Regions from separate parts of the Photobacterium sp. Alg240-V54 genome, predicted to be linked through region 1. Evidence: predicted binding sites of a transcription regulator. Region 1 holds the regulator's gene; each other region holds the start of a gene.
The links. The regulator PurR, encoded in region 1, represses purine synthesis genes. The targets are predictions, from matches to a motif close to TNANGNAAACGTTTNCNTNA.
Positions count from the first base shown of each region.

Region 2: the regulator PurR is predicted to act here: its motif matches at 2,230-2,249, upstream of G6R09_RS06990 (inosine/guanosine kinase).
Region 3: the regulator PurR is predicted to act here: its motif matches at 1,375-1,394, upstream of G6R09_RS09285 (NupC/NupG family nucleoside CNT transporter).

Region 1 covers NZ_UNRL01000004.1:149,505-152,796, reverse strand. Annotated here, with positions in the region: gene G6R09_RS12450 (iron ABC transporter permease) at 1-370, shown strand, start outside; gene G6R09_RS12445 (heme ABC transporter ATP-binding protein) at 367-1,164, shown strand; gene purR (HTH-type transcriptional repressor PurR) at 1,548-2,552, shown strand; gene G6R09_RS12435 (TfoX/Sxy family DNA transformation protein) at 2,930-3,292, shown strand, end outside.
Region 2 covers NZ_UNRL01000002.1:324,607-327,898, reverse strand. Annotated here, with positions in the region: gene asnB (asparagine synthase B) at 1-757, shown strand, start outside; gene G6R09_RS06990 (inosine/guanosine kinase) at 824-2,128, opposite strand; gene hemH (ferrochelatase) at 2,279-3,250, opposite strand.
Region 3 covers NZ_UNRL01000003.1:25,819-29,110, reverse strand. Annotated here, with positions in the region: gene G6R09_RS09295 (phosphate ABC transporter substrate-binding protein) at 1-137, opposite strand, end outside; gene G6R09_RS09290 (LysR family transcriptional regulator) at 440-1,354, shown strand; gene G6R09_RS09285 (NupC/NupG family nucleoside CNT transporter) at 1,612-2,841, shown strand; gene G6R09_RS09280 (hypothetical protein) at 2,938-3,213, shown strand; gene G6R09_RS09275 (DUF805 domain-containing protein) at 3,232-3,292, shown strand, end outside.

The sequences.
Region 1 (3,292 bases):
AGCAAATGCACTTAATGCGTTTTTATTAGGTGAAGCCGAAGCCCGTCATATGGGGGTTGATGTTCAACACCTTAAACGCAGTTTAATTATTGTGTGTGCCGCAGGAGTTGGGATCACCGTTGCGATTACCGGCCCAATTGGTTTTATTGGTCTGGTTATTCCGCATTTAGGGCGCATGATTTCAGGCCCTAACCATAAGACATTGTTGCCAATATCGGCTATTTTAGGCGCTTTAATACTACTCGTCGCAGATATGATCGCCCGTAGTGCGTTTGCACCACAAGAACTTCCGGTAGGTATTATTACCGCTATTTTAGGCGCTCCATTTTTTATCTATCTACTTAATAAGCAAAAAGGCAGAATCGCATGACGGCGACACTCTCACACTCGACGGCGATTACAGCACGTAACTTACAGCTCACATTAGCCAATAAAGTGTTATTAGATAATTTCAGTATTGATATTAAAGCAGGTCAAGTTACTGCGCTATTAGGCCCTAATGGCGCGGGTAAAAGCACCTTGCTTAAAATCTTATGTGGTGAGATTTCACCTGAAAGTGGCGATGTGGCATTTTTCAATCGTGATATCAATGATTGGCAACGCGCAGAACTGGCGCGTCATTTAGGCATTCTACCGCAGCACAGTTCACTCTCTTTTAGCTTTACCTGTAAAGAAGTGGTAGAACTTGGCACTATGCCATTGTGTTTATCTCGCCAAGAAATCAATCACATCACTAACCAAACAATGGCTAATACCGATGTGCTTGAGCTTGCTCAGCGGTTGTATCCCACCTTATCTGGTGGTGAAAAACAACGGATCCATTTTGCACGAGTATTAACCCAATTAAGCCAAGCCGATGATAAATGCATTTTAATGTTAGATGAGCCAACTTCAGCCTTAGATTTAGCCCATCAACATAAAACGCTACAAATGGCACAAACGATGGCAGCTCAAGGTGCAGCGGTGATCGTGGTATTACATGATCTTAATTTAGCGGCCCAATATGCTCAGCGGATGGTAATTATTCAACATGGAAAAATTCAAGCCGATGGCACACCATGGCAAGCATTAAATCCGGCAGTGATTAATACTGTCTATGGTTGGCAAGTTTCTGTTCACCGCCATCCTATCCATGATTACCCTTATCTATTATCAGCATGTTAACTAACCACACATGATGAGTCCATCAAGTAAATTTCAGTAACACTACGATAAATTTGCTGAAATTTACGTTTTTTTGTTGATAGCATCAAATATTTTAATCCAAAACAATAGAATCGTTGCACTACGCGAAACACTCAGTAAAATGTGAACGCAAGCGATTACACTTGAAAAATATGTAATAATTATAAAGCCGCAAAATAGATGCGGATTTTGTTGTTGGATACTATTTAAGTATGTAACAGATACATAATCGGTGCCAAATTGAATAATTAACGAGACGACTAACGCAATAAGATGGATTTTATATCTCTCAGTGATTACTCAATTTGGTACCACACCATTGGCTAGAATCATTTCTAGCGCTCATTATTAGAAGAATAAATATGGCAACCATTAAAGATGTTGCACGTATGGCTGGTGTTTCAACGACAACAGTCTCACACGTGATCAATAAAACGCGCTTTGTCGCAGAAGCAACGCAGAAAAAAGTTCTTGCTGCCGTTGAAGATCTTAACTACGCACCAAGCGCAGTGGCACGCAGTTTAAAATGTAACACGACTCGTACCATCGGTATGCTGGTGACTAAATCAACCAACCCATTTTTTGCTGAAGTTGTGCATGGTGTTGAAGAGTATTGTTACCGTGAAGGTTACACTCTGATCTTATGTAATACCGAAGGCAACCTTTCTAAGCAACGCGATTACTTACGCATGTTGGCAGAAAAACGTGTCGATGGCTTATTAGTAATGTGTTCAGATCTCGATCAGAAGTTATTGGATCTACTTGAGCGCCAAAAAGATTTACCTATGGTAGTCATGGATTGGGGCCCAGAAAGCCCACATACTGATAAAATTCAAGATAATGCCGAACAAGGTGGCTATATTGCGACTAAATATTTTATCGAACATGGTCATACCCGTATCGGTTGTCTATCTGGCCACAATGATAAATCGACCTGTCGTGAGCGCTTAAAAGGCTTCAATAAAGCGATGACAGAAGCAAATTTAGAGGTTAACCAAGACTGGATCCTTGAAGGCGATTTTGAGTGTGATTCTGCTGTCGAAGCTGCTGAGAAATATATTGCGATGACTGATCGCCCAACCGCTATTTTTTGTTTTAATGACATTATGGCGATGGCACTGATTAGTACCTTTGAACAAGCGGGACTACGCGTACCGAATGACATTTCTATCATTGGTTATGACAACATTGATCTTGCGCCCTACTTTGCGCCGCCACTAACGACTATCCACCAGCCAAAACGTCGCTTAGGTAAAACAGCAATTAAAATTTTGATGGCACGAATGAAAGACAAAGATCACGAACCTCAAATTTTTGAAATGGCCCCTGCTATCGTTGAACGAAAATCTGTTAAAGATCTACGCTAATAGCGTTATCTATTTATCAAGCCAATAATTATATTGGCTTTTTTTTCCTATCAATATAATTCCCCTGCCTCTAAACGCTATTAAAACGTTGTTTCTTACCAAGAAATATGAGCGATATCACATATTCATCAGCTTTCATCAATATTCAAACTTCACTTGTTAAAAGATAGAATATAATGATTCATGTAAATACATATAATAGTAAGCAAAAGACTTACAAACTATAAATAAAACTTCGCTATTGATAAGTCTATTTATAGAGTAATACATGAATGATTTAAAGTAGTTCGTTTGTGATGTAAATAACTTTATTAATAAAAGTAAAACGACAACTACTTTAATGTTAGGTGACACTCATTTATTCACCGAGTAGAAGTATGGACAAACCAATATTAAAAGATTCATTAAAACTATTAGACCATTTAGGTAATGTAAAATCGCGTTCTATGTTTGGCGGTTTTGGTATTTTCGCAGGAGAAGCAATGTTTGCTCTTGTGGTAAATAATAAACTCCACCTACGTGCAAACGCGAAAACAGAAGAGGAATTTAAACAAGCGGGTTTAGAACCATATATTTATAAAAAACGTGGTTTCCCTGTCATTACAAAACATTACGCTATTCTTGATGAATGGTGGCAACACCCAGAGAAAATTGTCGAGCAGGCAAAATATTCTCTTGAGGCAGCACAAGCTGATAAAAAAGCCAAAGACTGCTGTACACCAGATAGAATTAAAGACTTA
Region 2 (3,292 bases), on a different contig from region 1:
TTTAGATGCTATTCGTGATGTGATTTACCACATTGAAACTTATGATGTAACCACCATTCGTGCTTCAACACCGATGTACCTAATGTCACGTAAAATCCGCGCAATGGGGATTAAAATGGTGTTATCGGGAGAAGGCGCTGACGAAATCTTTGGCGGTTACTTATACTTCCATAAAGCGCCTAACGCTAAAGAATTCCATGAAGAAACCGTACGCAAACTATTAGCGCTTAACATGTTTGACTGTGCACGGGCTAACAAATCAATGGCAGCATGGGGCATTGAAGCACGCGTACCGTTCTTAGATAAAGAATTTTTAGATGTAGCAATGCGCATTAATCCCCAAGATAAAATGTGCGGCAACGGTAAAATGGAAAAACACATTATTCGTGAGTGTTTTGAGCATTACCTTCCAGAGGCGGTTGCATGGCGTCAAAAAGAACAATTCTCAGATGGTGTTGGCTATAGTTGGATCGATAGCCTCAAAGAAGTCGCTGCAGCGAAAGTCACCGATCAACAGTTAGCAACCGCAGCATTCCGTTTTCCATATAACACGCCAACAACTAAAGAGGGTTATGTGTACCGTGAGATTTTTGAAGAGCTCTTCCCACTAGAAAGTGCCGCAAAATGTGTTCCTGGTGGACCATCGATTGCATGTTCTAGTGCTAAAGCGATTGAGTGGGATGAGAGTTTTAAAAATGCTGCCGATCCATCAGGCCGTGCAATTGCTGCAGTTCACAACCAAGCTTATACAAAATAGATAAACCGAAGTCATAAAAAAACCGCCACGAATAATGGCGGTTTTTTTGTTAACAACAATATGCCATTAACGTTCCCAGTAAGCTTCTTCTAAACTATCTTCACGCTCAGGTAGGCCACGAGAAAGACGAGGAGAATATTGGGCTAATACTTCATAACTTACACGGTTTGAATATAAACAAACTTGTGAGAATGATGAGTACGTTAGGAAAGAGTATTGGTGCTTACTTGAATTTGGCACGTTTTCTTTATGGTAACGGTTAGCTGACATATCATGCAGTAATGCTGAAAGTGCACCATCACCCGCACCATTAGTATTTTTAATGCGCTCAGGACCGCCCATATAAGGTGCAATGTGTGAATACGCCTTAATTGGGCTCTCACATGCTGCCTTTAGCATTGGTCGGCTAAATTCATAACGGTTAAATTCAGCAATATCACCAGGAAGTAATGGCAAGCTTGTTTCACGCTTTGCATTGTCCTCAGTGTAACCTGCAGTGTATAAACCGACAGGACCTGCAGTACACAATACAAGATCAACCCATTCTAGGGTTTTATCTGCTGCAACTAACGGATCAGACTCACCGGTTAACGCTTCACCTTCGTCTTCATTCATCGCAACCACAGTAACATGATCACGTAGGAAATCACGCCACCACTGTGGATCGTCTTGAATCACAAATTTAGTGCCGAGGGTTAATACCACAGGCACATCATATTTTTTAGCGAATTCAATTGCTTTCATTGTTGCTGCTGGCATTGGATCGCCAGGCTTACAACGAACAAGGTATGCCGTTAGAACAAGTGCTGATGCATTTTCAAACACACACTCAGGAATACTCTCAGGCTTAAGTTGGTTCATGTTACCTTCGTTAATCGCGAAAGTACGTTCACCATCTTTAGAAATCAGCGCAAAACAACGGCCAATTGGACCATTAACAGGCTGAAGATAGTTCATATCCATACGGCTTGAGGTATTACAAAGATAACGGTAAGCATAACTACCAATTTCAATGTCTTTACTCATCACACCCAATAGTACCGATTTATCATCAGCTAATACTGAGTAGTTATGTAAAGTGTTACCGATAGTGCCGCCAGCAAACTCATGCGTCACTAAATTGTTTTCTTTTAGCTCATTATAAAGCGCTTCGGCTTTTTCATCAGTAATAACCAATGAATGGCCTTTGCTTAACTCATAACGTTCCAGGAATTCGTCATCCACATAGGCTTCAATATCAACCAATGTCTGATCAATACCCACCACATGAGTACGTGTTAAACGCTTCTCTACCTTAGTTTGACTTAAAAGTGGATCGCGAGCATGTACGGGAAAATAATGCTTAGATTTTCGTTGTCCTGGAAATTTCATGTCAATGGGCTATCAAGTTGTAAATTTTGCGAATTCTATCACAGAATTTAAGACATAAAAGCAAAAGCTATCATTGGTTTTGCGAATACAACCAAAAATAACCACGCAAACGTTATCGTTCAAAGTATAGCGGTAACTGCGAGCTAAAATTTACCACCCTTGTGTATGTTGCTTAATCAAACTTTCCATCATCAAAATATGTGCAGGGCTGTCATTTAAGCATGGAATCAAATTAAACTCTTTGCCACCCGCTTCCAGAAAAACCTCTTTACACTGCTCAGCAATCTCTTCCAGTGTTTCAAGGCAATCAACCGAAAACGCCGGGCACATTACATCTAAGCGCTTAATGCCTTTTTCTGCTAATGATTTGATAGTGGCTTCGGTATAAGGTTTCAACCATTCTTCACGACCAAAAATAGATTGGTAACTCATGCTCATTTTTTCACGCGCCATATTAAGCGATTGAGCCAATAGTGCCGTTGTTTGATGACAGTGCTCTGGATACGGATCGCCATTATCAGCATAGCGTTGCGGAATCCCATGATAAGAACAAAGTAGATAATCAGGTTGGCCTTTCTGTGCCCAAAACGCGTCAACCGACTGCGCTAATGCAGCAATATAGTCAGGATGATCATAATAATGATTAATAAACCGCAACTCTGGTAACTCAGAAGTCTTTTTTAAATCTTTAGCAATACGATCAAAAGCAGCCGCAGTGGTTGTTGCTGAATACTGTGGGTATAACGGTAGCACAACGATGCGCTTACATCCTTGTTGCTGCAATTGTTGTAAGCCTGATTGAATACTTGGCTCACCATAGGTCATACCTAATGCAACAGGAACATTGAGTGTTTGTTGCAGTGATTGTTGCTGGCGACGAGAATAAACCATTAATGGTGAACCCTCATCCATCCACACGGATTGATATAATTTAGCTACTTTAGGCGAGCGAATAGGTAAAATGACACCATGTAAAATTGGACACCACAACCAACGTGTCATATCAACCACACGCTTATCATGTAAGAAATCACCCAGAAACTGCTTTACTCCCGCGGCTGTTGGCTCGGCAGGTGTTCCAAGGTTTACTAGCAATACCCCATAGTTATTATTTATTGTCATCGGTATATGTCCTTTTTATCATTCGTTCGCGGCTGAACATTA
Region 3 (3,292 bases), on a different contig from region 1:
TAAGTTTCACCCAATACTTCCATGAGGGGAGAAACAGAGCTAGAACCTACAACAGAGATAGTCTCGCCAGCGAACGCTGCAGAACTAACAGCAAGTGAACTTGCAACAACAACTGCGCCGATAATCTTTGTTTTCATTTTCCTAATCCTTTCTTGTTGGGCAAAATGCCAATAGGTTTGAATGAACATGACAAAGATTAGAAAAGTTATGTGACAGTAATGTTTCAGAAGTTTGAACACTCTATGAATGCTGTAATAAATGCTTAATAAGTATGTATTAAAAAATTCTTTTATTTGGAGGGTTTAAGTGTCGTTAACGTAATCAATATTCAATCACATAATTGGATGTCATATACTGTCAACAATAAACCATATTACGATGACACCGCATTAATCTGTTTGGATTGTCATGGTTTTTTCTTAAAATAAATAGGTTGTCGATGTTAAAAAAAGCACAACAAATGATTGTATTTAATGCGCTAACTAAACAACAAAGCTTTACTAAAGCCGCGCAACTACTTGATATCTCACGTACTCAAGTCAGTAAACTCACACAACAGTTAGAACAGCGACTTGGTGTGCAGTTAGTACAACGAACAACCCGATCATTTGCGTTAACAGAGGCCGGACGTTTATTTGCGAAGCACTGTGAGAAAGTAGTGCAAGAAATCAATGAAGCTGAAAGTGAATTATTAGGAAATGAAGATAACTCACAAGGATTATTGCGGGTGGGTATAGCACAATCTTTTGCTTCTCATCATGTGGCACCATATATCAATGAGTTTCATGAACAACATCCATTATTAGATTTAGAGTTGAGTTTGTTTGATCACCGTGTTGATTTGATTGCAGAGCAACTTGATCTTTGGATTGGTTTTATGGATTCACCACCAGAAGGTTTTGTGGCTCGTCATTTGAGTAATTGTGATTTTGTATTAGTGGCCAGCCCAGAATATTTAGCCACTCATGGTGTACCTTATCAGCCGAGTGATTTAGCTGACCATAACTGTATTATTTATTTTAGCCGTGAACGCAAAGATAATGTTTGGAGTTTTAGTCAGCAAAATAATAATCAGAATATTAAAGTGACAGGTAATTACCGTGTCGACTCTGCTGATGCTATTCGAGACGCAACAATTTCAGGTAATGGTATTGGTTATTTGGCAACATATTTATTAACTGATGAGATTCGTCAAGGAAAGTTGATTCGATTAATGCCTGATTGGCAATTGACACAGCATATGCCGTTATATGCTGTATATCCAAGACATAAATTTTTGCCTAATAAAGTGAATCTATTTATAGAATTTATTCGTAGGCATATAGATGCGGGCAATATTTTGTGTAAATGGTGATGATGCAAAAAACAGCAACTTCACGCAAACGGTTGGCTAAAACAGGGGAGTTAATGTTCCAAATTGTAATTATTAGAGGTAATAGTATCCCCTATAGGAACCAATCTAATGATTTTCGTTTGCTTAGCCTAAAAATAATGCAATTTAAGCTTAATTTGTTAAGTTACTGTTGCTTGCAATAACAATTTGATCCTTGTCACACTTTTTTTTATGAATACACTCTTTCCGCAATCGTTTACTACACCAAACATTGGGGAATGACTTTGCATTATCTTGTTGGCATGCTCGGTATTATTACTATTTTTGCAGTAGGTTTTTTATTTTCAGAAAACCGCTCAGCAGTTAATTGGCGCAGTGTTTTAGGAGCTTTTTGCATTCAAGTTGTGTTTGCCGCTTTTATTCTTTATGTGCCCGTTGGCCGAGTGGTATTAAATAGTGTTTCTGGTGCAGTATCTGGCGTGATTGATTATGGCCGCGAAGGTACATCATTTTTGTTTGGTCAATTAGCACAATTTAAATTGGGCTTTATTTTTGCGGTTAATGTCTTACCTTCTATTGTCTTCTTTTCGGCATTAATTTCCGTATTATATTATGTAGGTGTTATGAAATGGGTTATCCGTGGCATCGGTGGCTTATTACAACGTCTATTGGGCACTACACGTACTGAATCGATGTCAGCGACGGCGAATATTTTTGTTGGCTCTGTAGAAGCACCATTAGTTGTACGTCCATTTTTAGCCCGTATGACTCGCTCAGAATTATTTGCAGTAATGGTTGGTGGACTAGCTTCTGTTGCTGGTGGCACGATGGTGGGTTATGCCGGTCTTGGGGTGCAATTAAAATACCTTATTGCCGCTAGTTTTATGTCTGCGCCTGCAGGATTGATGATGGCAAAATTGATCGTGCCACAAACTGAAGGTGTACATAGCATGGAAGAAGAAGATGACGGTGAAGAAGATGAACCCGTTAACTTAGTCGATGCTGCATCTCGTGGCGCGCTAAGTGGTCTACAAATTGCTATGGCTGTAGGTGCAAGTCTGTTAGCCGTGATCAGTTTAATTGCGATGGTAAATGGTGGGTTAGGCCATATTGGTCATTGGATTGGGATTAATGATCTTAGTCTTAATATGATTTTCGGTTATATATTTGCGCCAGTGGCATGGTTAATTGGTGTACCTTGGTCAGAAGCAACCACCGCAGCTAGCCTAATTGGTACTAAAATTGCAGTAAATGAATTTATTGCGTTTGCTGAGTTAATGAAACCAGAAACGATTGCGAAATTGAGTGAGCATTCGCAGGCAATCGTAACATTTGCACTATGTGGTTTTGCTAACTTAACATCTATCGCAATGTTAATGGGGGGGTTAGGTGGTATTGTACCTCAACGTCGTCCTGAAATTGCTCGCTTAGGTATGAAAGCGATTTTTGCTGCAACGTTAGCTAATTTAATGAGTGCGACTTTAGCGGGCTTATTTCTTCCGCTTTAATCGTGGTATATTGACGCTGAAAGATTAGAATAAACAGAGAGCCTAGCTCTCTGTTTTTGTATTCGAAATAAAGCACCAATAGTAGGAAGATGATCAATGAAGTCTGATAGTGACAAACTCATCGCAAAACACGCGCAATTAATTCACAGTGAAGGCGTAACAGTGAATTCTCATACGCAGCGAGATGATGGCGAGTGGATACAGCATTCATTGATGATTGACGGTTATAACGTGCCTTTTAAGTTTAAGCGTAAATCAAGGTATCGAACCCTTGTTGGCGCAAAAGTAAATATGACCTATTATGCTGATTCAATTACAGTGGCAGGCTTAGAATTTGAAATAATGAAAGTCGTCCGAATTAAGCGTTATTAATATTCACAAGGAAATAGAATGAATTGGTATTTTGCTGTTCTTCGTAAATATGCTCAATTTCAAGGGCGTTCACGCAGAA